Linked DNA regions of Luteibacter rhizovicinus DSM 16549. The protein of the gene in region 2 interacts with the protein of the main gene of each other region in a pairwise test. Links are inferred from orthologs where the notes say so. Each region holds a gene or a part of one and is shown on either strand. Other genes may lie near its edges.

Region 1 (7,468 bases), 180 kb from region 2 along the record:
ATCGCGGCGCCGACGGCGACGGCTTCATCCGGGTTGACGTCCTTGCGCGGCTCGCGGCCGAAGAAGTCCTTCACGGCTTCCTGGACCTTGGGCATGCGGGTCTGGCCACCGACGAGGATCACCTCGTGGATGTCCGAGATCTTCAGGCCGGCATCGTTCAGCGCCGTGCGGCACGGATCGATCGTGCCCTTGACCAGGTCTTCCACCAGCGACTCGAGCTTGGCACGGGTCAGCTTGATGTTCAGGTGCTTCGGACCCGAGGCATCGGCGGTGACGTACGGCAGGTTCACGTCGGTCTGGTGCGCCGAGGACAGCTCGATCTTCGCGCGCTCGGCGGCGTCCTTCAGGCGCTGCAGCGCGAGCTGGTCCTTGCGCAGGTCGATGCCCTGCTCTTTCTTGAACTCTTCGACGAGATAGTCGATGACGCGGTTGTCGAAGTCCTCACCACCGAGGAAGGTGTTGCCGTTGGTGGACAGCACTTCGAACTGCTTCTCGCCGTCGACGTTGGCGATCTCGATGATCGACACGTCGAACGTGCCGCCGCCCAGATCGTACACGGCGATCTTGCGGTCACCCGTGGCAGCCTTGTCCAGACCGTAAGCCAGCGCGGCAGCGGTCGGCTCGTTGATGATGCGCTTGACGTCGAGACCGGCGATCTTGCCCGCGTCCTTGGTGGCCTGGCGCTGGCTGTCGTTGAAGTAAGCCGGGACCGTGATGACCGCCTCGGTGACCGCTTCACCGAGGAAGTCCTCGGCGGTCTTCTTCATCTTCATCAGCACCTTCGAGGAGACTTCCTGCGGTGCCATCTTCTTGCCGTCGGCGGTCTGCACCCAGGCGTCGCCGTTATCGTGCGCAACGATGCCGTAGGGAACCAGCTTGAGGTCTTTCTGCACTTCGGCGTCGGTGAACTTGCGACCGATGAGGCGCTTCACCGCGTAGAAGGTGTTGTAAGGGTTGGTCACGCTCTGGCGCTTGGCCGGCGCGCCCACGAGGACTTCGTTGTCCTTGGTGAAAGCCACGATGGACGGCGTGGTGCGATCGCCCTCTGCATTCTCGATGACACGTGCGGTCGAACCTTCCATCACTGCGACGCAGGAGTTGGTCGTACCGAGGTCGATACCGATGATCTTGCCCATAGTTACGTTGCTCCGAATTTCATGCGGCCCCCGCGGCCGCGACTGCTAAGGAAAATGGGGGTAACCCCCATCGATTCAATATCTTTGGTAACGCTGTTCAGTGGTCGCGCACCACGGCGACGAGCGCCGGACGCAGCAGACGGTCGTTCAGCACGAAGCCCTTCTGGACCACGGCGACGACGGTATTGGGCGCATGCTCGTTCGACTCGACCGAGCTGATCGCCTGGTGATGCTCCGGATTGAACGGCTGGTGAAGCGGGTCGACCATGGTCAGTCCATTGGCCTCGGTGACCTTCTTCAGCTGATCGAGCGACATCTGCAGGCCTTCGCGGAGCGTCTTCGCATCCGCCGCCTCGTTGGTCAGGCCCAGGGCGATGCCGTCGTAGACCGGCAGCAATTCGGCGAGCAACTTCTCGTTGGCAAAGCGGCGAGCCTGATCGACATCGCGCTGCATGCGACGACGCTGGTTCTCGATCTCCGCCTTTTCGCGCAGCACCGTCTCGCGGGCCTGCGCCAGCTCGGCTTCCATCGTGGCCAGCTGGACGCCGAGGGCGTCGAGCTCAGCCTGGATGGCGCTGTCGGCCGCGCCGTCCTGCGCCGGATCCGGCGCGTGGGGATCGTTGTTTTGCATGTTTACTCCAAATGTCAGCGTACCGACCCCTCCGTGGAAGGGTCGAACATTCGCGGGAAATACTAAACCCGCCTCCCGTGGCGGTTTATGAGGTCGCCGCGGCGCGATTCAAGGCGTCGCTGAGCAGTCCGGCGGTGGCTTGTACCACGGGGATCACTCGCTCATATGCCATACGCGTCGGTCCAATAACTCCGATCGCGCCGAGCATGCGGCCCTTCGTGCCGTAGGTGGCGGTGACGATGCTGCAGCCGTCGAGGGCCGAAAAACCGGACTCCTCGCCGATGAACAGGCGTACGCCAGGGGCTTTGACGCACATTTCCATCAGCTGAAGCAGGTCGCGCTTCTGCTGGAAGGCGTCGAAAAGGTCGCGGAGCCGCTCGATGTCGGCCAGCTCCGAATAACCCATCAGGTTGGTCTGGCCGCTGACCAGCACGTCGTCGGCGTCCTCATCGGCGCTGAACGAGGCGGTGGCCAGTTCGACCACACCGGTGAGCAGGCGATTGAGTTCCCCGCCCGCTTCGCGCAGCTCGGTGGCCAGATGGGCGCGGATGTCCGCCAGGCGGAAGCCGGCGAACTGGGCGTTGAGATAGTTGGCCGCCTGCTCCAGCTCCGCCGACTCCAGCGGACGGACGAGCTGGACCACGCGGTTCTGCACCTGGTTATCCGAGAAGACCAGGATCACCAGCACCCGCGCGTCGGGCAGATTGACGAAATCGATGTGCCGCAGCGGGAAATCGCCCTGGCGCGGCACGGTGACCACGCCGGCGAAGTGGGTCATCGCCGAAAGCAGGTGCGAGACGTTGCCGAGCAGGTCGCGTGTCGTCGTCTGATGCGGCGGCAGGCCGCCCTGCAGGCGGGCCATGTCGTCGCGCGGCAGGGGCTTGAGCTCGAGCAGGCTGTCGACGAACAGGCGCAGGCCGCGCGGCGTCGGGATACGACCCGCCGAGGTATGCGGCGAGGAGACCAGTCCGGCCTCTTCGAGGTCGGCCATGATGTTCCGGATAGTCGCCGGGCTGACTTCCAGGCCCGAGGACTTCGCCAGCGTGCGTGAGCCGACCGGCTCCCCATCGGACAGATACTGAGAAATCAGGGTACGCAGCAGCCGGCGCGCGCGTGCATCGATGTCGTGACCGGAAAACGGATTCATGCGCGTGGGCGGGCCGGAGGGGTTGGTTCGTCCGGCTATCAATAAGGTCTCGACGCCCTTGTTGCAAGTCTCGGCTTCTGCGACGCGCCTCCCGCTACAATCGGCGCGATTCCATCCGCCGCCATCGGTCGCCATGCTCACCTCGCTCTACGTCCGCCAATTTGCCGTTGTCGAAGAAGCCGAGATTGCCTTCGGGCCCGGGCTCACCGTGGTCAGCGGCGAGACCGGCGCGGGCAAATCCCTGCTCGTGGACGCCTTGATGCTCCTGGCCGGCGCCCGCGCCGACAGCGGCATGGTCCGCTCCGGCAGCGACCGCGCCGAGCTGGCCGCGGAATTCGACCTCACCGGCCTGCCCGAAGCGACCGCGTGGCTCCGGCAGGAGGAACTCGACGACGGCGAGACCTGCCAGCTGCGCCGGGTGATCCGCGTCGAAGGCAGCTCGCGCGGCTGGATCAACGGCCGCCCCGCCAGCCTCGCGCAGATGTCCGCCCTGGCCGCGCTCATCGTGGAGATCCACGGCCAGCACGAACATCAGGCCCTGCTCTCGCGCCAGCACCAGATGGCCCTGCTCGACGCCTACGCCGGCAACGAGGTGCTGCAGGCCAGCGTCCGCGACACCGCGAAGTCCTGGCGTGACGCCGTCGCGCGCATCCGCAGCCTGTCCGGCGGCGACGATCGCGAGCGCCAGATCGAACTGCTTGCCCACGAACTGGAAGAACTGGACCGCTGGGCCCTGTCGCCCGCGGCGCTGGAAGAACTCGAAGCCCAGCATCGCCGCCTGGCCAACGCCGGACGGCTGGCCGAAGGCGCCAACGGCGTGGTCGAGATCCTCGACGGCGAGAGCGAGTTCGCCGTGGGTCGCGCCCTGCTCCGCGCGCACGCCGAACTGTCGCGCCTGGCCGAACTGGACGCCTCGCTGGTACCGACCCTCGAATTGCTCGACAGCGCACAGATCCAGGTAGGCGAAGCCGTGGACGGCCTCGGTCGCTACGCGCAGGACGTGGAACTCGACCCCGAGCGCCTCGCCGAAGTCGACACCCAGCTCACCCACCTGCACGACCTCTCGCGCCGTTACCGGCTGCCGATCGAGGAACTGACGGTAAAGGCCGAGGAGATCCGCGAGCGCCTGGCCGAACTCGAAGGCGCCGGCGATGCCCTGGATCGCCTCGGCCGCGAGCGCGATCGTCTGCACAAGACCTATGACGAAGCCGCCGCGTCGCTATCCGCCGCACGTGCCGCGGCCGCTGGCCGTCTGGGCACGTCGGTCGCCGCCCTGATGGGCGAGCTCGGCATGGCCGGCGGTCGTCTGGAGGTCTCGCTCGAGCGCGTCGAAGGCAACGAGCCCGATCCGCAGGGCCGCGAACGCTGCGAACTGCTGGTCAGCGCCAATCCCGGCCAGCCGCCGCGCCCGCTACGCAAGGTGGCCTCAGGCGGCGAACTCGCCCGCATCAGCCTGGCTATCGAAGTGGCCACGCTGGGCAACGACAACATCGGCTGCATGATCTTCGACGAAGTGGACACCGGCATCGGCGGCGCGGTCGCCGAAGTGGTCGGCCAGAAACTGCGCGCCCTCGGCGAACGCGTCCAGGTGATGTGCGTCACCCACCTGCCCCAGGTCGCCGCGCAAGGCCACGCACACCTTCAGGTCGCCAAGGAAAGCGACGGCGAAGCCACCCGCACGCGTATCCACACCCTCGACGCCGCTGGCCGCCGCGACGAGCTCTCGCGCATGCTCGGCGGCGTGGAAATCACCAAGGAAACCCGCGCCCACGCCAAGAAGATGCTCGACCGGGCGCAGGGTTAGGCGCGAATGAGCCCCCGCTCCTGCGCCATCCGGTAAAGGTCGAGTTCCGACCCCGCATTGAGCTTGTTCATGACCGCAGCGCGGTGGATATAGATCGTCTTCTGCCCGATGCCCAACTCGGCGGCCACCTGCTTCGGTGCCCGTCCGGCCGCCAGCAACAGGAAAACCTCGCGCTCGCGCGCCGTCAGCCGATTGAAGGGATCGAGGTCCACCGAGGACCGGCCCGAGCGACGCTCACGCAGATCCGAGCTCAGGTACTGCTCGCCGCTCAACACAGCGCGCACGGCAACGACGAGCTCCTCGGGTGCCACGCCCTTGGTCACGTAGCCACGCGCACCGCGGCGTAGCGCCTCGGACACGTAGGGTTCGCCGTCGTGCATGCTCAGTACCACGATCTTCATGTCCGGGGAGATGCTCGCCAGATGCTCGATCAGGGGCAGGCCGCTACCGTCGGGCAAGGACAGGTCCACCGCCACCAGGTCGGGGCGATGCTGGGTCACGGCGTCCACCGCCTCATCGGCGTTCTTGGCCTCGGCGACGACGTCGAGGTCAGGTTCCAGCTCGATCAGGCGTTTGAAACCCTCACGAACGATGGCGTGGTCATCTACAAGGACGATTCTTGGCATGGACAGAATGTAACAGGCTCGCCCGACGCGTGCGTATGGGTGGAAGTGTGCAACGTTACATGAGGTTCGGCGTGTAACATTCGGGGGATGCGAGTAAACGCCCTCTCCCGGTTCGCCGGCCCCCTGTTCGCCCTCCTCTATGCGGCGGCCTGGATCCTCCTTTGGCCGACGGAACAACCGTATTGGGTGCTGCCTTTCGGCCTGCGCTTCGGCGCCCTCCTTCTGATGAGGACGCGCAACTGGTTCTGGATCCTCGGTGCCGAGATCCTCGCCAGCGCCTTCTGCGAGTGGCGTAGCGGCCTGCCGATCGGCGGTGCGGGCTTCGTGCTGGGCGACGCACCCGAGCCGCTGATGGTCGCCGCCTGTCTCTGGCTGCTGCGCCGCGCCCATCTGCACGCCAGCCTGAACACCCCGGAAGACGTCGCCCGTCTTCTGCTGTCGGCCATGGTCACGGCCACGGTCGCCACGGCCGGCAACGCCGCGATGATGGCCTCGCTGCATCCCGCCGCTCCGGTGGAAATGCTCGGCACCACCTTCGGTAGCGACCTGCTCGGCAACTACCTGGGTGTCCTGCTGGTCGTGCCGGTGATGATCCTCATGTTCCGCGAAAGGCCGACCCAGTCCGCCCTCGCCGAGCTGCTCCTCGACGGCCTGCTGGTCATGCTGCCGTCCCTGGCCATCCTGGTGACCCTCGCCGAGTACTCGCCCCAGCCGCAGTTCGCCCGCGTGCTCTCGTTGGCACCCGTGCTGTTCTTCGCCTTCCGGCATGGCTGGCGCGGTGCCGGCCTGGCCATGCTCATTACCAGCGTCGGCCTCAATGTGACCGAAGACATGATCGGCCGGGGCGCGCCGACGGCCGCCGCCCACCTGTTCCTCGCCGTGGCGGGTACCGGCACTCTCATGCTCGGCGCCGCCACCGACGCCCTGCGTCGAAGCAGCGAGCGTGTCGCCCAGCAGAACACCCACCTGGCCGCCGCCAACCAGCGCCTCGACCAGCTCGCGCGCCAGTTGCGCGATGCCGCGCGCGGCAACCTTCAGGCCGAAGAAGACCTGCGCAAGCACATGGCCGCCGAGCTGCACGACGAGCTGGGCCAGAACCTCACCGCCATCCAGACCCACCTGAAGCTGGCCCAGCAACGATTGGGCAACGCGGGCCTGGACGACATCGGGCAGTCGATCAACGGCATCCTCGGCCACATGCGCCGGGCGCTACATAAGATGCTGGACAGCCTGCGCCCTTCCGTTCTCGACGAGTTCGGGCTGCTCCGGGCGCTGGACGAAGGCCCCGTGCGCGACATGCTGACCGCCGCCGGCATTCACTACGTGACCGACCTGCGGGGCGAACCGCGGCTGCTCGACGACGAGACACTTACCGCTATTTATCGTGTCGTGCAGGAAAGTGCGACCAATGTGGTTCGCCATTCAGGTGCGAAAGAACTGAAATTGCGGCTACGCATCGGACTGCGCGACAGCGGTCCGGTGGCCATCCTCGACATCCGTGACGACGGCACCGGCTTGCCTGCGACCCCGAGGCCAATTCGTACAGACGGTGGCGGGCGCGGCCTACAGGGCATGAGCGATCGCATCACGGCGCTGGGCGGCATCTTTCGCATCCATCCCGAGCCCATCGGACTACACCTGCGCGTGCTGCTACGCAGCACAAGTATCGGAACTCACATAGGAAATTTTCCGATACCGGGTCGGTGAACGGTTCGTTACGATTCCGTCATCGATGTGGGGGAGCCGCCGTCGAGAGACGGTGAGCCCAGGTCGGTCGTGGGGACGATCGACCTGATGAGGCGACAGGATGTCAGCCTCGCCGATGCGAAGTGGTGAAACGTGGATCCAGCGAGCAACTCGCGATTCACGAACCATGGAAACATCGGATCAAGCCGCTGGTGGACAGGAGTCCGCCAGCGGCGTTTTTATGTGTGCCGCCCCAACCCGCAAAACCCCGCTCCCCTGTGGGAGCCGCTTCAGCGGCGATAACCAGATCACCGCAAACCCCATCGCCGGCACAGCCGGCTCCCACAAAAAGCTCAGTCCCCACAAGAAGCCAGCCCCCCAAAGAAAAAGGCCCCCTCTCGGGAGCCCTTCTCATCTGCCAAGCCGCGAAAACCCGCC
Region 2 (15,642 bases):
CGCCATCGATGCGATGAAGGAAGGCGAGCGCGCCGTGCGTAGTGGCACCGACACGGTGAGCGGCACGTTGCGCGTTTCTGCGCCGTCCGATCTCGGGCGCAACCTGCTGCTCGACGTCCTCGATGGATTCATGGCGATCCATCCCGATGTGCGGATTGTCCTTTCGCTTGCTGACTCTATTTCTCGATTCGTTCCCGATGACGTGGACGTCGCGATTCGCGTCGGGCCGCTGGAGGACAGTGCGCTGGTGGCTCGGCATCTGATCGACAGTTGCCGCGTGGTTTGCGCCTCACCGGCGTGTATCGCCAAGCACGGCACGCCTTCGCGACCCGAAGATCTTGTCGAGCTACCCACCTTGGTACTCACCACAAACGCAGGCCCGCGCGATGAATGGCGCCTCGGCGACACGACGATTCGCGTGCGGCGCTATCACGAGTGCACCGACAGCGAGGTCATCCGCAAGTGGGCGATACGCGGTCACGGGTTCGCCTATCGCCAACAATGGGCGGTGGCAGACGACGTGCGGGAGGGGCGCCTCGCACTGGTCAACGCTCCCGCGTGGTCGGCCCCGTCGCCGATTCACGCGATGTATCACGCGAATACCTACCAGCCGCCACGGGTCAGACGATTCATCGATTTTCTGCAGGCTGAGATGGCGGATAGGCTCGCACCGACCGGTCTGCCGCATGACCGTTGACGGTGATCCGAGGCGAAGGAAGAATCAACGGGCCCACCGAGGGCACTGCCATAGGGGATGGGGATGAAGAAGACGATCGCGGCGCTCTGCCTGCTCGCGCCGTGGGTACCATGTTTCGCGCAGGCAACGTTGCCCAAGCCTGCCGTGATCGATGACGTCATCTACACTCGGCCCGTTCTTCTGGTCGACATCGGCGGCGGCCAGCGGCTCAATCTGTACTGCGTGGGATCCGGTTCACCGGCGGTGATCCTGGATGCAGGCATGGGTGATTCGACGATTTCCTGGGCGATGGTCCAGCCGGTGATTGCAAAGACCACGCGCGTCTGTTCATTCGACCGCGCAGGTCTCGGCTTCAGCGATGCCGCGCACCGGCCGGGCACGCCGGTCAATCAGTCCGAGGATCTTCACGCGTTACTGCGTGCGGCGGGCGTCAAGCCGCCTTACGTGATGGTCGGCCATTCGCTGGCAGGCATGAACGTGCGTGTATTTGCCGATAGATATCGTGATGACGTTGCTGGGATGGTTATCGTCGATGGGTCGCACGAAGACCAATCGAAAGAGGGCTGGGCGCTAGGTGCGCCGGGGGAAAAGGAAAAATACGACCAGTACCTGAAAGACCAGCACGCATGCGTCGATGTCGCGCGGAAGGGGCTGGTGAAGGGGACGGCCATGTTTGAGAAGTGCCTTGGCGATACGAACGACCCGCGGTACAGTCCCGCGATCAACCAGGCGCAGGAAGCGTACGGCACAACGGAAAAATGGCAGGCCGCCGTTGCGTCCGAGCGCGAGAACGTCTTCTACGCCAGTGCTGATGAAACCCGGAAAACGCGTAGTGATTTCGGGGATATGCCGATTATCGTGCTTACGCATTCGCCCTTCCCGACGCGCACCGGCGAGTCGCAGAACGAACGCAACCGGAAGACTCTGTCGTGGGAAGGGCTGCATCTCCGTGTGGCTGCGATGTCGACGCGCGGCGTGAACGAAATCGTTCCGGATGCGGGACACTACATTCAGTACGACAAGCCGCAGGTGGTCATCGATGCCGTCAATCAGGCGGTGCGGATTTCGCGAGGGGGTTAAGAGCGTGCACGTTCCGCAATCGCCGCGAGCCTGCGGCGATCGTCTTCGGGCAGGGCATCGAACCACGCCGCTTCTTCACCGGGCTCCGGAAGTACGTGACCAAACTCGGCCATGAGGCTGGGGCGGATTTCGCTGAGGTAGATCCAGATCGCTCGCGTTGGCAGGCCTGACGCTTCGGCGACATCGCGAACTAGGCGTTCGACGAGCATCCGCTTCTGGTGGTCGGTGCGGCCGCTGCGAACATGGCCGTGAACGAAGAGGGTGGCGTCTTCAACGGGCACGCCGCCGATGAACCAGTCGTCGCCCGGGGCGTGGTCGAAGACGACCTGGGCGAAGAAGGTGTTGGCGCCGGTGATGTCGGCGTGGGCGGCTGTGATCGCCTGGGCGATGCGTTGTTTGGTGGGGGCGGTGAGTGAGGGTAGGGTGCTGCGGACGATGTAGGTTGGCATGGTTGGGTTCCTGCAACAGGGATCGTTTGGCTAGCACCCTTCGCCGACAAGTCGGCTCCCGCATGGAGCGACTACTGAGCGCCTGTGTTCGGGTTACGGAGCGTATTGCGCTTCGCCGTTGCCGAAGGACCAGTTTTCTTTCTTGATTTCGACCAGGTTGATGAAGACGTCCTGCGGACGCATGCCGACCGAATCGCCCATGTTTTTCACGATGGCCTTGTAGAGGGCCTTCTTTTGCTCGAGCGTGCGCCCTTCGTTGAAGGTGATCTGTATCGCGACGAAGTTGTCGCCGCGATCGATACCCAAGTAGGTGCGATCGAAGATGAGGTCGTTGGGATCGTGTTCGGCGATGACCTGGAAGCGGTCGTTCTCGGGTGCGCCGATACTGCTCAGCGCGTCGTAAACGGCCTGGCCGAGCTTGCTGCGGTAGGACGTGTCTTTGCCACGAAGCAGATCGATGCGGACGAAGGGCATGGGAGTCTCCGGATGGAATGGCGTAGGAGATGGATCAGGCGTTGAGCCCGACACTGAGTCGGGTCAGTTCGGCAATCGCGCTTTCGAGCACCTGCCAGCGATCGGCGCCGTAGGTGCCGACCACGCGGTTCTGCGCGTCGTCCCAGAGCTGGCGCGCTTGCACAAGCAGGGATTCTCCCTCCGTGGTGAGGGTGGCCGTCTTGGCCCGGCCCTTCGTCGGCGAAGCGATGGCGATCCAGCCGGCCGACGTCATCGGGGTGAGCATTCGGTAGAGCGAGGTGCGGTCCATGACCATCTCATCGGCCAGGCGACTTAACGCCAGCCCCGGCTCACGCCAGATCGCCTTGAGGATGCCGAACTGGGCGACGGTCACGTCCAAGGGCGCCAGCGTGTCGTCGTAGAGGCGGCTGAGGGCGCGGGTGGCTTTGCGCATCGTGGTGCAGGCGCAGGGCAGGTCGGTGGCGGGTATGGACTGATGCATATACATAGTGTAAATACATCATCGACGAAGTCAATGCCCTCGGGAGGCTCGAAAACCCATGAAGTACGCCACGTATCGCCATGAGGGCGAAATCCGTGTGGGGCAGGTCTCGCCCGATGGCCTTTCGGTCACGCCAGTGAGGGTCGCAGGCCGACCGGTGTCCGACCTGCACGACGTCTTCGCGGGAGCCGCCGGAGCGAGCGGCGCTCCTGTGGCCCTCGCGAGCGTCGAACTCCTCGCCCCGATCCCCCGTCCGCGACGCAACCTCTTCTGTGTCGGCAAGAACTATGCGGCCCACGCGAAAGAGTTCGCCGGCAGCGGTTTCGATGCAGGGCACACCGGGGCGCCGGAAGACCTGCCGACCGATCCCATCGTGTTTACCAAGGCGCCCGAGTGCGTCATCGGCCACGGTGCAGCCATCTGGGCGGCGGAGGGCGTGACCGACTTCCTCGACTACGAGGCCGAGCTGGCCGTCATCATCGGCGTCGGCGGGCGAGGCATCACGCGCGCCGAGGCCATGCGTCACGTCTGGGGCTACACGATCATCAACGACGTGACCGCCCGCGACTGGCAGAAGCGACACAAGCAGTGGTTCATGGGGAAGTCGTTCGATACGTTTGCGCCGATGGGACCGTTCGCGGTGACTGCGGACGCGATCGACGGCGCGTCGCTCGACCTGTCGTGTTGGGTGAATGGCGAGCGTCGCCAGCACGCGAACACGCGCGACCTCATCTTCGACATCCCGACATTGATCGAAACGATCTCGGCCGGTATCACCCTGATGCCCGGCGATATCATCGCGACGGGCACGCCGGAAGGCGTGGGCATCGGACGCAAGCCGCCGACAGCGTTACGCCGTGGCGACCTGATCGAGATCGAGATTGCCGGCATCGGTCGCCTCGGGAATCGCGTGGGCTGAGCGACCCCGCGCCATCGCAAAGGATCAGGCGGCGCGAAGGCTCTCTTCGTGCATGGCGTCCATCGCGTCGATCGTCGGCAGGCTCAGGGCGAACAGCGTGCTGGCAACGAGTTCGCGGCGCAGCGCCTCGCGCTGGCGGAAGGCCGAGCGATGCTTGCTGGCGACCTCGAGCTCACTGCGTTCCGGCTCGGTCGGCGGCAGGTCGAAGAAGCCGTCACCGGCGAGGACGCCAGCGGACTCGATCCAGAACGTGTCGTAGCTGGCCTTGATCCGCCCCGAGCGCGCATGGCCGTCGTTGCTGATTCCGCGCAGGCGTGGCAACCCGTGCTGCGCCGCGAAACCGTACAGCAGGGAAAGCAGCAGGTTCTTCGGGCGCAGGCCGTGGCACTGGCGGGTGACCAGGCGCACACGCTCCTGGCCATCCTCGGTGTTGGGGCCTTGCAGGCAACCGACCAGCAGCTCGCCCGTGGATGGTAGGACGGTGAGGGTGACGGAGAAGAGCAGGGTGTCGTCGACCGTCGTCAGCGCGAGGTTGAGTTCGCCTTCGCAGCCCTTGCGTGTCGGCGGCATGAGCAGCACGCGCAGCGGTTCGCCGTTTTTCATCGCGGCCTCGGCAAGCACCACCTGGCCGTCGGCGTACATCTGCTCTAGCAGGCCCCGGGGTAGCAACGAGACGACGAAGCCGTAGTGGTCCATGAGGGCGTCGAGTCGCTTACGCGCGCTGAAGCGACGGCTGATGAAACGGTGCTGCCAGCGCTCGACCAGGCGGCCGTCGCGGTGCGCGGCCTCGCGCAGGGCGGGGTGGCTCTGGAGCAGGCCGAGCCAGCGCAGGTGGCGGAGCGGTGCAACGAGGCATCGCGCCGCGTAGGCGGCAGCGTAGACACGCGGGGAGCGACGCGACTGCCAGTCGTTACGCTGGCGGAAGCTCTGAACAATCCGTTGCAGGGCGATCATGTGGGGGAGCTTCGCGGGGACGAGCGCGGAGTCTCTTCGTAAAATCTTTCGTTCGCCTTTCAGTTTTCGAAAGGATGTGCGACAGGCCTCCTGGCCTCACACCTCCAGCGGATCGTCCTCGTGCAGTTCGTCCATCCAGCCCTTTCGTCGGTGCAGCGCCCACTCCACATGCTGGGAGAACAACACGTCGATGGGGCCGCCCTGGGCCATGGCAGCGAGGCGACCTTCCGTGACGTTGCCCAGGTGCTCGGCCTGATCGGCGTAGCCGACGATGCCCTCGGCTTCGAGCTGGGACAGGACCAATTGCAGGTTGACGTGGCGGGCGTGCTGGACAGGCATGGCGTCTCGACTCCAGGGTCTTCCCTAAGAAAGATCGGCGAGGGTCGCCCGGCCTTTAGCGCGGGTGTGTGAAGAACGTCACAGGAAACCGTTGCGTCGTGCCCAGGTAGCGAACAACCCAGGCCACGCCGCCACCTCCGAGCCGGGCGTGCCCATGCCCCAGCCGTGGCCGCCCGTGTCGAACACATGCAGCTCGGCGGGGACACCGTTCTTCTTCAGGGCCTCGTACATGATCTGGCTGTTGCCGATGTTCGCGATGGGGTCGTCCTTGGCCTGGGCGAGGAAGGTCGGCGGCGCGTTGCGGGTCACGTGCAACTGCACGGAGTACGCCTGCGCCGCATCGGCCTGGGTCGATAACTCGCGGCCGGAGCGGGTGGTGTCGTAGGGCTGCTCGAGCGAGATGACCGGATAGAGCAGCGCCGCGAAATCGGGTCGCGCCGATAGTTGGTCGGCCGCGTCGACGGGGCGGTAGAAGCTGGCGGCGGAGCGCGTCTCGGCGATGCCGGCGAGGTTGCCCCCGGCGGAAAAACCGAGGACACCGACACGCGCCGGGTTGATCCCCAGTTGCTGGGCGTGCGCGCGCAGGACGCGGATGGCACGTTGCGCATCCTGGAAGGGAGCGACCGCCGGCCAGTGGTCGGCTGGCAGCCGGTAGTAAAGGACCACGGCGGTGACGCCCTGGGTTTCGAGCCATGCCGCCGTCGGCATCACTTCGTGCCCCATGCCGATGCGTGCGTAACCGCCACCGCCGATGACGATGATCGCCGTGCCGTTGGGATGGGCCGGGCTGTAGATCTCGATGCGCGGCACGCTCACGTTGGAGACGGCGCCGCTGGTAGAAACGCGTTCGGGACCGCGCGGGCCAGGACCCTCCCCGGGCGGCGTCGATGGCCACAGATCGATGCTCACGGGGCTGGTCGGTTCGGCCGCCCCTCGCGTGGCAGCGTGGCCGGTGCAGGCCACGAAAAAGGACGCGGCCAACAGCGCGATCCGGACACGATGCATGGATAAGCCTTGAAGTCAGTGCGGACCCGACCGTATCAGCCCGTCGCTTTCCCCTGGCTTGCGGGCGCTCCCTGTTCGGCCCACTCGGGCAATGCGGCGTTCACCTGGTTGAGCAGGTCGTCGAGATCGTGCGACTTACGTGCCAGGGCATCCGCGCGTTCGGCGTCGAGGCGTTGTTGCTCGTCATAGTCGGTGCTGGCACCCGTGGCGGCTTCAACGATCAGGCGAGCGTACTCGCCGACGAGTTCGGGGGAGGGCACACGAAACCAGATCTTGTTTTCCACCCATCGAATGTCTGGCGAGGTGTGCCGGGAAAACACGGCCTCGCAGCGGGTGGCGAACAGGCGCAGCCAGGGATCGGTCGGCGGACTGCTCAGGTCGGCGAGCACGCAGTAGCCGATGTCGTCTTGCCTCGCGGCGGAAAACCCGCTGACACGGGGACCGGGTTGGATGATCGTGGTCATGGCGCCTCCGGGAATCCCCACGAGATATAGGCCGCGTCTTGTGGAGGAGCCGCGAAGTGCCCGCGCACCGGTTTCACACATTAACGTCCTGTGTACGCGATGCTGTTCTTAATCCGGCTACGGGCGCCTTTCGCCCATCGGACGCTGCGGTGAGAGACGAAGTCAGGCGCGCACGCGATACCCAGGTCATGCAGGACGTCCTGCAAGGCCGGCGGACGGGGCTGGCCGGGCTGGCGCCGTTCGCTGGGCCGGCGATCGTCGTGTCGGTGGCTTACATCGACCCCGGCAACTTCGCGACCAATATCCAGGCGGGTGCGCGGTACGGCTACGGGCTGCTCTGGGTGGTGGTCCTGGCTAACCTCGTCGCCATGCTGTTCCAGAGTCTGTCGGCACGCCTGGGCATCGTGACCGGTCGTGACCTGGCCCAGCTGTGTCGCGAGCGTCTGCCCAAGCCGCTCGTCTACGTGATGTGGGTGGTCAGCGAACTGGCGGCGATGGCGACCGACCTCGCCGAGTTCCTCGGTGGCGCGATCGGTCTGAGCCTGCTGTTTCACCTTCCGCTGCTGGTCGGCATGGTGATCACCGGCATCGTGACGTACGCCTTGTTGCTGCTCGAAGGCATGGGCTATCGGCGACTCGAACTGGCGATTGGCGCCCTGGTCGGCGTCGTTGGACTTTCGTATCTCGTCGAGCTGTTCGTGGCGCCGGTGGGCTGGGCGTCGCTGGGGCAGCAGATCTTCGTACCGAATCTGCCGGACAGCGCCGCTGTGGCGATCGCGGTGGGCATCATCGGAGCGACGGTGATGCCGCATGCCTTGTTCCTGCACTCGGGGCTGACCGAGCGGCGGGCGCGACCGAAGACCGACCCGGAGCGGCGACGGATCATCCGGCTTTCCAATCTCGAAGTCGTGCTGGCGCTGACCGTGGCTGGCCTGATCAATCTGGCGATGGTTGTCATGGCCGCGGGTGCGTTCCACGGCAGTCATCCGGACGTGGCGAAGATCGAGACGGCCTACCAGACTCTGGTGCCGTTGCTCGGTGGCGCGGCGGCGACGATCTTCCTGATCTCCCTGGTCGCCTCCGGTTTTTCGAGCTCCGTCGTGGGTACGATGGCCGGGCAGATGATCATGCAGGGCTTTGTCGCCTTCCGTATTCCGCTGTGGTTGCGGCGGTCCATTACGATGGTGCCCAGCTTCATCGTCGTCATCGCTGGCGTGGACGCGACGCGTGCGCTGGTGTTGAGTCAGGTAGCGCTGAGTATCGCCTTGCCGTTCCCGATGATTGCGCTGGTGTGGTTCACCAGTCGCCGCGACACCATGGGCGTGTTCCACAACCGCTGGCCGGTCGTCGTGCTGGCGAGTCTGGGTGCCTTGGTGGTGTTGAGCCTGAACGTGGTGCTGCTGCTTGATGCGGCGGGTGCGATTTCGCTCTGAGCTCAGGGCGCCGGCGCCGGGTGATCGAGTCCGGCAACGGTGCGCAGCACGCGCTCGCTGAGGGCCGGCATACGCGACATCCACGGCAGGGCCGTGTGGCGAAAGCTCGCGACGAGGTGGTTACTGCTGCGTGCCATTGCCGTTACGGCGTGCACGCGGCGCACCACGCCCTTGTGCACCGCATGACGTTCCCGGTGGTAACGCTCGAGTGCATCCATCGGATTCGCTCCCGGCGCGGTGAAGTACATGGCGAACGCGGCGGCATCTTCGATGCCCAGGTTCATGCCGCGCGCGCCGACGGGTGAATGCACGTGGGCGGCATCGCCGCCGAGTGCGATGCGATCGATGGCGCAGCGATCGGCGACGCGGTGTGCCACGTGGAATGACGATTCCCAGATCGGTTCACTGGAGACCGTTCCCGTCGGTAGTCGGGCGAGGGGGTTCGGCAGGTTGGAAATGACACGCCATATCTCGTCGTTCAGTGCGAGCAGGAAGATCATTCCTTCGGGATAAAACAGGATGTGAGCATGATCGCGGTCGAGCGGCGTCTCCAGCGGAACGTCGTAAAGCGGCCAGGGTTCCGGATAGGACGAGCCAGAGAAACCGATCTCGAGCGTCCCACGGAAATCGCTGCGCGCGCCGTCTGCGGCGAATACCGCAGCGTACCCGCGCTCCCCGTCGCTGGCGCCGTTCAATGCCACCCGTACTTCGTTGTCGTCCTGACCCACGCATCCGGCGCGCAGGCCGCGTTCGATGGGGATGTTTCGCGCGAGCAACGCCTCGGTGAGAAGCGCTTCGCTGCGTTCCTGCGACAGGACGGTGAGGCCGTAACGCGGATGCATCGATTCGGCTTCGACCGTCGCCAGCACCTTGCCGTTCTCATGAAAACGCACGCCGCGAATGCGGCGCCCCTCGGCGAGCATGCGTTCGGTCACGCCTGTCCCGGCGAGAAGATCCAGCGTCCGCGGATTGACCACCAGGGCACGCGAATGGGCTGCTGGCTGCAGCGCGGCATCCACGATCCGCGCTTTGACGCCGTGAACGTCGAGAAACAGGGCGGCGGCCAGTCCGGTGGGGCCGGCACCGACAATCAGGACAGGCGGCTGGCTCATGCGTGCACTCCGCGATGGCGTTGCGCCGATCATAGCGGTGCGACGTCGAGCCGGCGTCAGTGCGTCAGGCGCTGGTGTCGAGCACCCCTAGCGATGACAGGGTCGTGTGCAACGCGGCGTCGATCGGCGTGGAGGGAACGACACCGAGAAACGCGTGCAGTCGCTTACCGTCCAGTTGCAGCGGCGCGCGCCAGAGATAGCGCATCTTGCGCACCTCGCGCATCGTCGTGGAGAAAGGCGACGCCAGGGTGACCACGATCCACGGGAAGGTACGCAGTGGCAGGGCGGGCTTGCCCGACGCCCGACGCACGGCGGCATGGAGAGCGTTGCCGGTGATGTAGTGGCCGTCGAAATGAAAGCGCGAGAACGTGTCGAGGCGATCCTCCCGATCGAGAAGCGCGGCGGTCGTCGCACCAACGTCGGGCAGATACGCCCATGCGTGGCCCAGGTCGCGCGGCCCCGGATAGTGCATAACGCGCAGGGGCTTGCCCGGCTTGACCAGGCCCTGCGCGAACCAGCTGCTTCCCGCGTTCGGTCCGTAGAAGTCACCGCAACGAAGGTTCAGTGAGCGCACGCCATCGCGAGCCGCCGCTTCCAGGCGTCGTTCGAGCTCGACGCGGATCTCGCCCTTTCGCGTCGGCGGGTGCTGCGGGCTGTCCTCGCGAAGCAGGGGAAACGTATCCAGGCCGTAGTTGTAAACACTGCCGAAGATGACGATGCGTGCGTCGACGGCACGTGCGGCGGCGATGGTGTTGTCGATCATCGGTAGTACCTGCGTTTCCCAGTTCCGGTAACCGGGAGGATTGACGGCGTGCACGATGACCTGCGCACCCGCCGCGGCTGCGAGGACGTCGGCGGCGTTCATCGCGTCTCCCTTGATCCACTGGATCGGGCCGTCGGCAGGCATGCTGCGGCGCGTGAGCGCTTTGACCTTCCAGCCCTTGTCGAGGAGGGCCCTGGCGGTCGCGCCGCCGACGCCGCCGGTGGCGCCCAGGACAAGTGCGGTTCGGTGCGTGGTTGTCTGCATGGCGTCGACTCCGTTGGGATGAACGAAGTCTGGTCGCCTCGAGGCCATACGGGAATTGCCTAAAGACGTTGATGTGATATACGTTTTTGCATGGCTACGACTGACCCGACGTGGGATCTCTTCCGCTCTTTCCTCGCCGTACTCCGCGAGGGCAGCCTTTCCGGAGCGGCACGCAGGCTTGGCATGACCCAGCCGAGCCTGGGCCGGCATATCCGCGAACTCGAGGCATCGCTCGGCGTGCCGCTGTTCTCGCGCGCCTCGCACGGGCTGATTCCGACGGATGCCGCCCTGAAACTCCGGCCGCACGCGGAGGCGATGGCATCGGCCGCCGCTTCGGCCCTGCGCGCCGCCTCGGGCGCGAAGGACGAGTTGCGTGGCGTCGTGCGTATCACGGCGAGCGAGGTCAACGGCGTGGAAGTCTTGCCGCCGATCCTGGCCGCCATGCGACATCGTTCCCCAGGTCTGATCTTCGAGTTGTCGACAACCAATCGCACCGAGAACCTGCTGCGTCGCGATGCCGACATCGCCGTCCGTAGTTCGCCGCCGGATCAGGACGCGCTGGTCGCCCGCAAGGTCTGCGTCATTCCCATCGGCCTTTTCGCGCACGCGGATTATCTTGCCGCCGCCGGCCGGCCGAAGACGCTTGAGGACCTGACCCGCCACGCCTTGATCGGTTACGACGAAGAGACGCCCTATATCCGCGCCACCCGTCCGGCGGACATGCCGTACCGACGCGAATTCTTCAGCTTGCGTACGGACAACGATCTCGCCGGACTGGCCGCTATCCGGGCGGGTTTCGGGATCGGCGCCTGCCAGGTGCCCCTGGGACGGCGCGCCGGGCTGGTGCGACTGTTTCCCAAGGCGGTGGATATTCCGTTGCCGATCTGGGTGGTCATGCACGAGGACCAGCGCAGCAGCCTTCGCATTCGCGCGGTATTCGACCATCTGGTGGAGGGCCTGGCGGCCTATGGCGGCAGTCGGGCCGGCGCAAAACTGCTAACCTCCGGCGCCTGACCGACCGGAGATTTGCCATGAGCCTGATCCAGACCCCCGTTTCTTACGGCGAGCTGATCGACAAGATGACGATCCTTCAGATCAAGCTGCAGGAAATCAAGGACGACGCCAAGCTGGCCAACGTGCGCAACGAGCTCGAACTGCTCGATGCGACGTGGAAGAACGACAAGGCCTCGGAGACCGATATCGCGCACGAAACCGCGCGTCTGCTCGCGGTCAACCAGCGCCTGTGGAAGATCGAGGACGACATCCGCATGAAGGAGCGTGCCCAGGCCTTCGATCAGGCGTTCATCCAGCTCGCCCGCTCGGTGTACATCGAGAACGACGAGCGCGCGGCGATCAAGCGCGAGATCAACATGAAGCTGGGTTCGACCCTCGTCGAAGAAAAGTCCTACCAGGACTACCGCGCCCCGCAGGCCTGATAACGCACTCTCGCCACTCGGGTAGGAGCCGATTTATCGGCGATGCCTTTTGTGGGAGCCGATGAATCGGCTCCTACAAGGCTGCGGTTATTTTGCGAGGGCGATTCCCAGGTGGTCGGCGCAGGCTTCGAAGCGCGCGATCATGTCGTCGACTTCGACCAGGTCCATGACGCCGGGCTTTTCGATCTTCGTGCCCCACGGAATTTCTGAAGCCGGCTTGCCGAAGAACTTGCGGGAAGCGGCATCGTATTTGTCGACGCACCAGCGGCGGTCCGAGTACGGTCCGGAGCGCTCGGGATTGCTCGCCGCATGCAGGCCGAGCACTTTCACGCCGGCCGCGTTGGCCATGTGCATCGGGCCCGAATCCGGCGTGAGAATCATGGAACTGCGCGAGAGCAGGGCCATGAAACGCTTCAACGTGTCCTTGCCCGTCAGGTCCATGGGGGCCTGCTTCACCGCCGCGAGAATGCTGTCCGCCAGTGCACGCTCCGGTGCCGACGGACCACCGACGAGCGCTACGCGCAGGCCACGAGCCATCGCATGGTCGATCAGCGCCGCATAGCGTTCCACCCGCCAGTTGCGCACCGTATGGCTCGACATCGGGCTGACCAGCAGCGTCGGTGCATCGCCGGGCAGCTGTTCGGCCGCCCAGGCATGGGCTTCGTCAGGCACCGGGATATCCCAGCGCACCGCGGTCTGCTTCAGGCCGAGCGGCTCGATGAAGCTGGCCATGGCATCCAGGACGTGCTCGCCGGTGCGAGCGGGGATGCGTTCGTTGACGAACAGGCCGTGCAAGTCCTTGGACCGGGCGTGGTCGTAGCCGATGCGGCGATCCGCTTTTACGGAAAGACTCAAGAGGTTCGAGCGCAGGGCCACCTGCATGTGCAGCAGGGCATCGAAGCGACGGCCGGCGAGGGCCTCGCGCACGGCGCTCACGCCAGCGCGACCCTGGCCCTTGTCGAAGGTGATGAACTCCACCCCCGGCAGGTCGCCTACCAGGCGGCGCTCGAGCTTGCCGATGATCCAGGTGAGCCTTGTCTGCGGCGCCTTTTCCTGCAGGGTGCGTATCAGCGGCGTTACGTGCGTCACGTCACCGATGGCGGACGTCCGCATGATGCAGAGGCTGGAGTCTCCCGGCGGGAGGGGGCGGCTTGTTAGACTGGGCAAGATCGATCACCGGATAGGAGGCCGCTCCACGGCGGCCCGAAAATGACAGAAGAACGCGTAGCGGAGGCGGCGGGCGGCACGATTCTGTTCGACGCCACCCGTACATCTCAAGTCGACAGCCTCTGGTTCTCGCCCGCCCATTGGAGTGAGCGCGATGCCCTGCGCTCGCAGGCCGGCGGTCGCGGCGGCGTATCGGTGATCGAAACGCCGGCCGGTGAGGCCGTGCTTCGCCATTATCGGCGCGGTGGCATGGTGGCCCGAATCTTCGGCGACCGCTACCTGTTCACGGGCCGGGGTCGCACCCGCAGCGTACGCGAATTCCGCCTGCTGGCTGAGCTGGAGCGCCGGGGTCTGCCGGTATCGCCGCCGTTGGCCACACGTTACGTGCGCTACTGGCTGCGTTACTCGGCGGACCTGATCACCTTGCGGATTCCCGAGGCGGCCACCCTGGCCGAACGCCTGAACGATGGCGCCTTCAATGTCGCCCTGGCGGGGAAGGTGGGTGAGTTGATCGCCCGTTTTCATCGTGAGGGTGCCTGGCATGCGGATCTCAATGCGCACAACATCCTGGTCAATCCACAAGGCCTCTACCTCATCGACTTCGATCGCGGCCGCCTTCGCCGACCGTCGCTGCATTGGCGGCTGGCGAACCTGGCTCGCCTGAAGCGATCGCTGATCAAGATCGGCGCCCGCGATGCCGGCGGCGACACCTTCGACGCCGAGCTCTGGCCGGCCCTGATCGAGCACTACGAGCGGAGTCTTAAAGGGTGAGCTGGAACCTGCACTTCCTTGGCACGGGCGCGGCGCACGCCGTGGAGCTCGGATCCTCCGCCGTCGTCGTCGAGCGCGACGGCCGGCCCCTGCTCCTGGTGGACTGTGGCCCGGACACGCTGGACCGCTACGTGGCGGCTTACGGCGCCCCGCCGCCGGCGCTCTACGTGACCCACGTCCACATGGACCATGTCGCCGGCATGGAGCGGTTGTTCTTCCGTCTGTGGTTCGACGAAGCCTTGCGCGGTCGCACGCGGGTCTACCTGCACGCGGGGCTCCTGCCGTGGCTGCAGGGCAGGGTGGCCGACTACCCGGGTGCCCTGGCCGAGGGCGGAGTGAACTACTGGGAGGCCTTCCACCTCATCCCCTGCACGCGTGGTTTCTGGCACGAGGGTGAGTGGTTCGACGTCTTCCCGACCCGCCACCACGTGCAAGGCACCTCGTACGGCCTCGCCCTGCGTGGCAGCTTCGTCTACACCGGCGATACGCGGCCGGTGCCCGAGGCGCTGGCGCTGCATGGCGCCCACGGCGAACTCATCGCCCACGATTGTGGCGTCGTCGGCAACCCGTCCCACACCGGGGTGGACGATCTCGAGCGCGAATACCCGGAGGAGGTCCGCGCCCGTATGGCGCTGTACCACTACGGGAGCGTCGACGACGGCGAAACGCTGGTCTCACGTGGCTACCGGATCGCCCGTCCGGGCGAGCGACTGCCGCTTCCGGCGCCCGAACCACCGCGTCCGACGGCCGGTTGAGGCGGTTTCGTCGTTCCGCCCTTGTCTCGCCGCACCGCTGAAGTTATCCTTCCGCTTCTTTGCCGGACAGGAAGCCGGGGAAGAGGATGTAAGTGGAGAGGTGTCCGAGTGGTTGAAGGAGCACGCCTGGAAAGTGTGTATACGCTAATAACGTATCGAGGGTTCGAATCCCTCTCTCTCCGCCAGTTTCAAACGTCTTTATGGTGACCCTGTCGGTCCCCCCGCGACGATAGTCCGTAAACTCCGCCAGGTCCGGAAGGAAGCAACGGTAGCGGACGACTCGGGTGCCGGGGTGTGGCTGGCAGGGTCATCGCCTTTTGAGGGCCGCGCTTTTCGGGCCGCGCTTTCACCCGTCCCGGGTCCTTGGCACAATCCACCGTCGTCCCAAGGTAATACGCATGTCCTATCAGGTCCTCGCACGCAAGTGGCGCCCGCGCAAGTTCGCCGAACTGGTGGGCCAGGAGCACGTGGTCCGCGCGCTCACGAATGCGCTCGACTCCGGGCGCATGCATCACGCCTATCTATTCACCGGCACCCGCGGCGTCGGCAAGACGACGATCGCGCGCATCTTCGCCAAGTCGCTGAACTGCGAGCGCGGTGAATCGGCCGATCCCTGTGGCGAGTGCTCCGTCTGCACGGCGGTGGACGCCGGCCGCTTCGTCGACCTCCTCGAGATCGATGCGGCCAGCAACACCGGTGTCGACGATGTCCGCGAGGTGATCGAGAACGCCCAGTACGCGCCGTCGCGCGGGCGCTTCAAGGTCTACCTGGTCGATGAGGTGCACATGCTCTCCAAGCCGGCGTTCAATGCGCTGCTGAAGACGCTGGAAGAGCCGCCGCCGCATGTGAAGTTCCTGCTCGCCACGACCGACCCGCAGAAACTGCCGGTGACGGTGCTGTCGCGCTGCCTGAAGTTCAACCTCAAGCGCCTGCTGCCGGAGCAGATTTCCGGCCAGATGCGCCATATCCTCGCCGCCGAAGGCATCGAGTACGACGATGAGGCCATCGGCGAGCTCGCGCATGGCGCGGACGGTTCGCTGCGCGACGGCCTGTCGCTGCTCGACCAGGCCATTGCCTAC

What was found.
Region 1: the proteins of BJI69_RS21700 (region 2) and grpE interact in binary tests that used the Escherichia coli proteins (3 or more experiments, as listed by UniProt). The link is inferred for Luteibacter rhizovicinus DSM 16549 from one-to-one orthologs.

Annotation. Positions count from the first base shown.
Region 1 is NZ_CP017480.1:4,560,493-4,567,960, forward strand. What follows is about bases 1-2,718. They hold grpE (nucleotide exchange factor GrpE), read right to left. Parts: upstream 1,768-2,718; coding sequence 1,234-1,767; downstream 1-1,233. Other genes in these bases: dnaK (molecular chaperone DnaK), read right to left, coding at 1-1,136; hrcA (heat-inducible transcriptional repressor HrcA), read right to left, coding at 1,853-2,718. In the rest of the region: more of hrcA, read right to left, coding at 2,719-2,914; DNA repair protein RecN, read left to right, coding at 3,048-4,718; BJI69_RS20835 (response regulator transcription factor), read right to left, coding at 4,715-5,344; BJI69_RS20840 (MASE1 domain-containing sensor histidine kinase), read left to right, coding at 5,432-7,051. UniProt on the Escherichia coli protein: Participates actively in the response to hyperosmotic and heat shock by preventing the aggregation of stress-denatured proteins, in association with DnaK and GrpE. It is the nucleotide exchange factor for DnaK and may function as a thermosensor.
Region 2 is NZ_CP017480.1:4,731,263-4,746,904, reverse strand. What follows is about bases 6,248-9,153. They hold BJI69_RS21700 (Nramp family divalent metal transporter), read left to right. Parts: upstream 6,248-7,011; coding sequence 7,012-8,295; downstream 8,296-9,153. Other genes in these bases: BJI69_RS21695 (FAD-dependent oxidoreductase), read right to left, coding at 8,298-9,153; BJI69_RS21705 (ferredoxin reductase domain-containing protein), read right to left, coding at 6,434-6,862; BJI69_RS21710 (alpha/beta hydrolase), read right to left, coding at 6,248-6,398. Outside these bases: BJI69_RS21750 (LysR family transcriptional regulator), read left to right, coding at 1-697; BJI69_RS21745 (alpha/beta hydrolase), read left to right, coding at 761-1,777; BJI69_RS21740 (tautomerase family protein), read right to left, coding at 1,774-2,226; BJI69_RS21735 (tautomerase family protein), read right to left, coding at 2,320-2,700; BJI69_RS21730 (MarR family winged helix-turn-helix transcriptional regulator), read right to left, coding at 2,735-3,181; BJI69_RS21725 (fumarylacetoacetate hydrolase family protein), read left to right, coding at 3,240-4,100; BJI69_RS21720 (VirK/YbjX family protein), read right to left, coding at 4,125-5,054; BJI69_RS21715 (hypothetical protein), read right to left, coding at 5,151-5,393; more of BJI69_RS21710, read right to left, coding at 5,472-6,247; more of BJI69_RS21695, read right to left, coding at 9,154-9,407; BJI69_RS21690 (NAD-dependent epimerase/dehydratase family protein), read right to left, coding at 9,472-10,434; BJI69_RS21685 (LysR family transcriptional regulator), read left to right, coding at 10,525-11,448; BJI69_RS21680 (DUF6165 family protein), read left to right, coding at 11,466-11,870; BJI69_RS21675 (glycosyltransferase family 9 protein), read right to left, coding at 11,958-12,983; BJI69_RS21670 (3-deoxy-D-manno-octulosonic acid kinase), read left to right, coding at 13,080-13,808; BJI69_RS21665 (MBL fold metallo-hydrolase), read left to right, coding at 13,805-14,563; dnaX (DNA polymerase III subunit gamma/tau), read left to right, coding at 14,962-15,642. UniProt on the Escherichia coli protein: H(+)-stimulated, divalent metal cation uptake system. Involved in manganese and iron uptake. Can also transport cadmium, cobalt, zinc and to a lesser extent nickel and copper. Involved in response to reactive oxygen.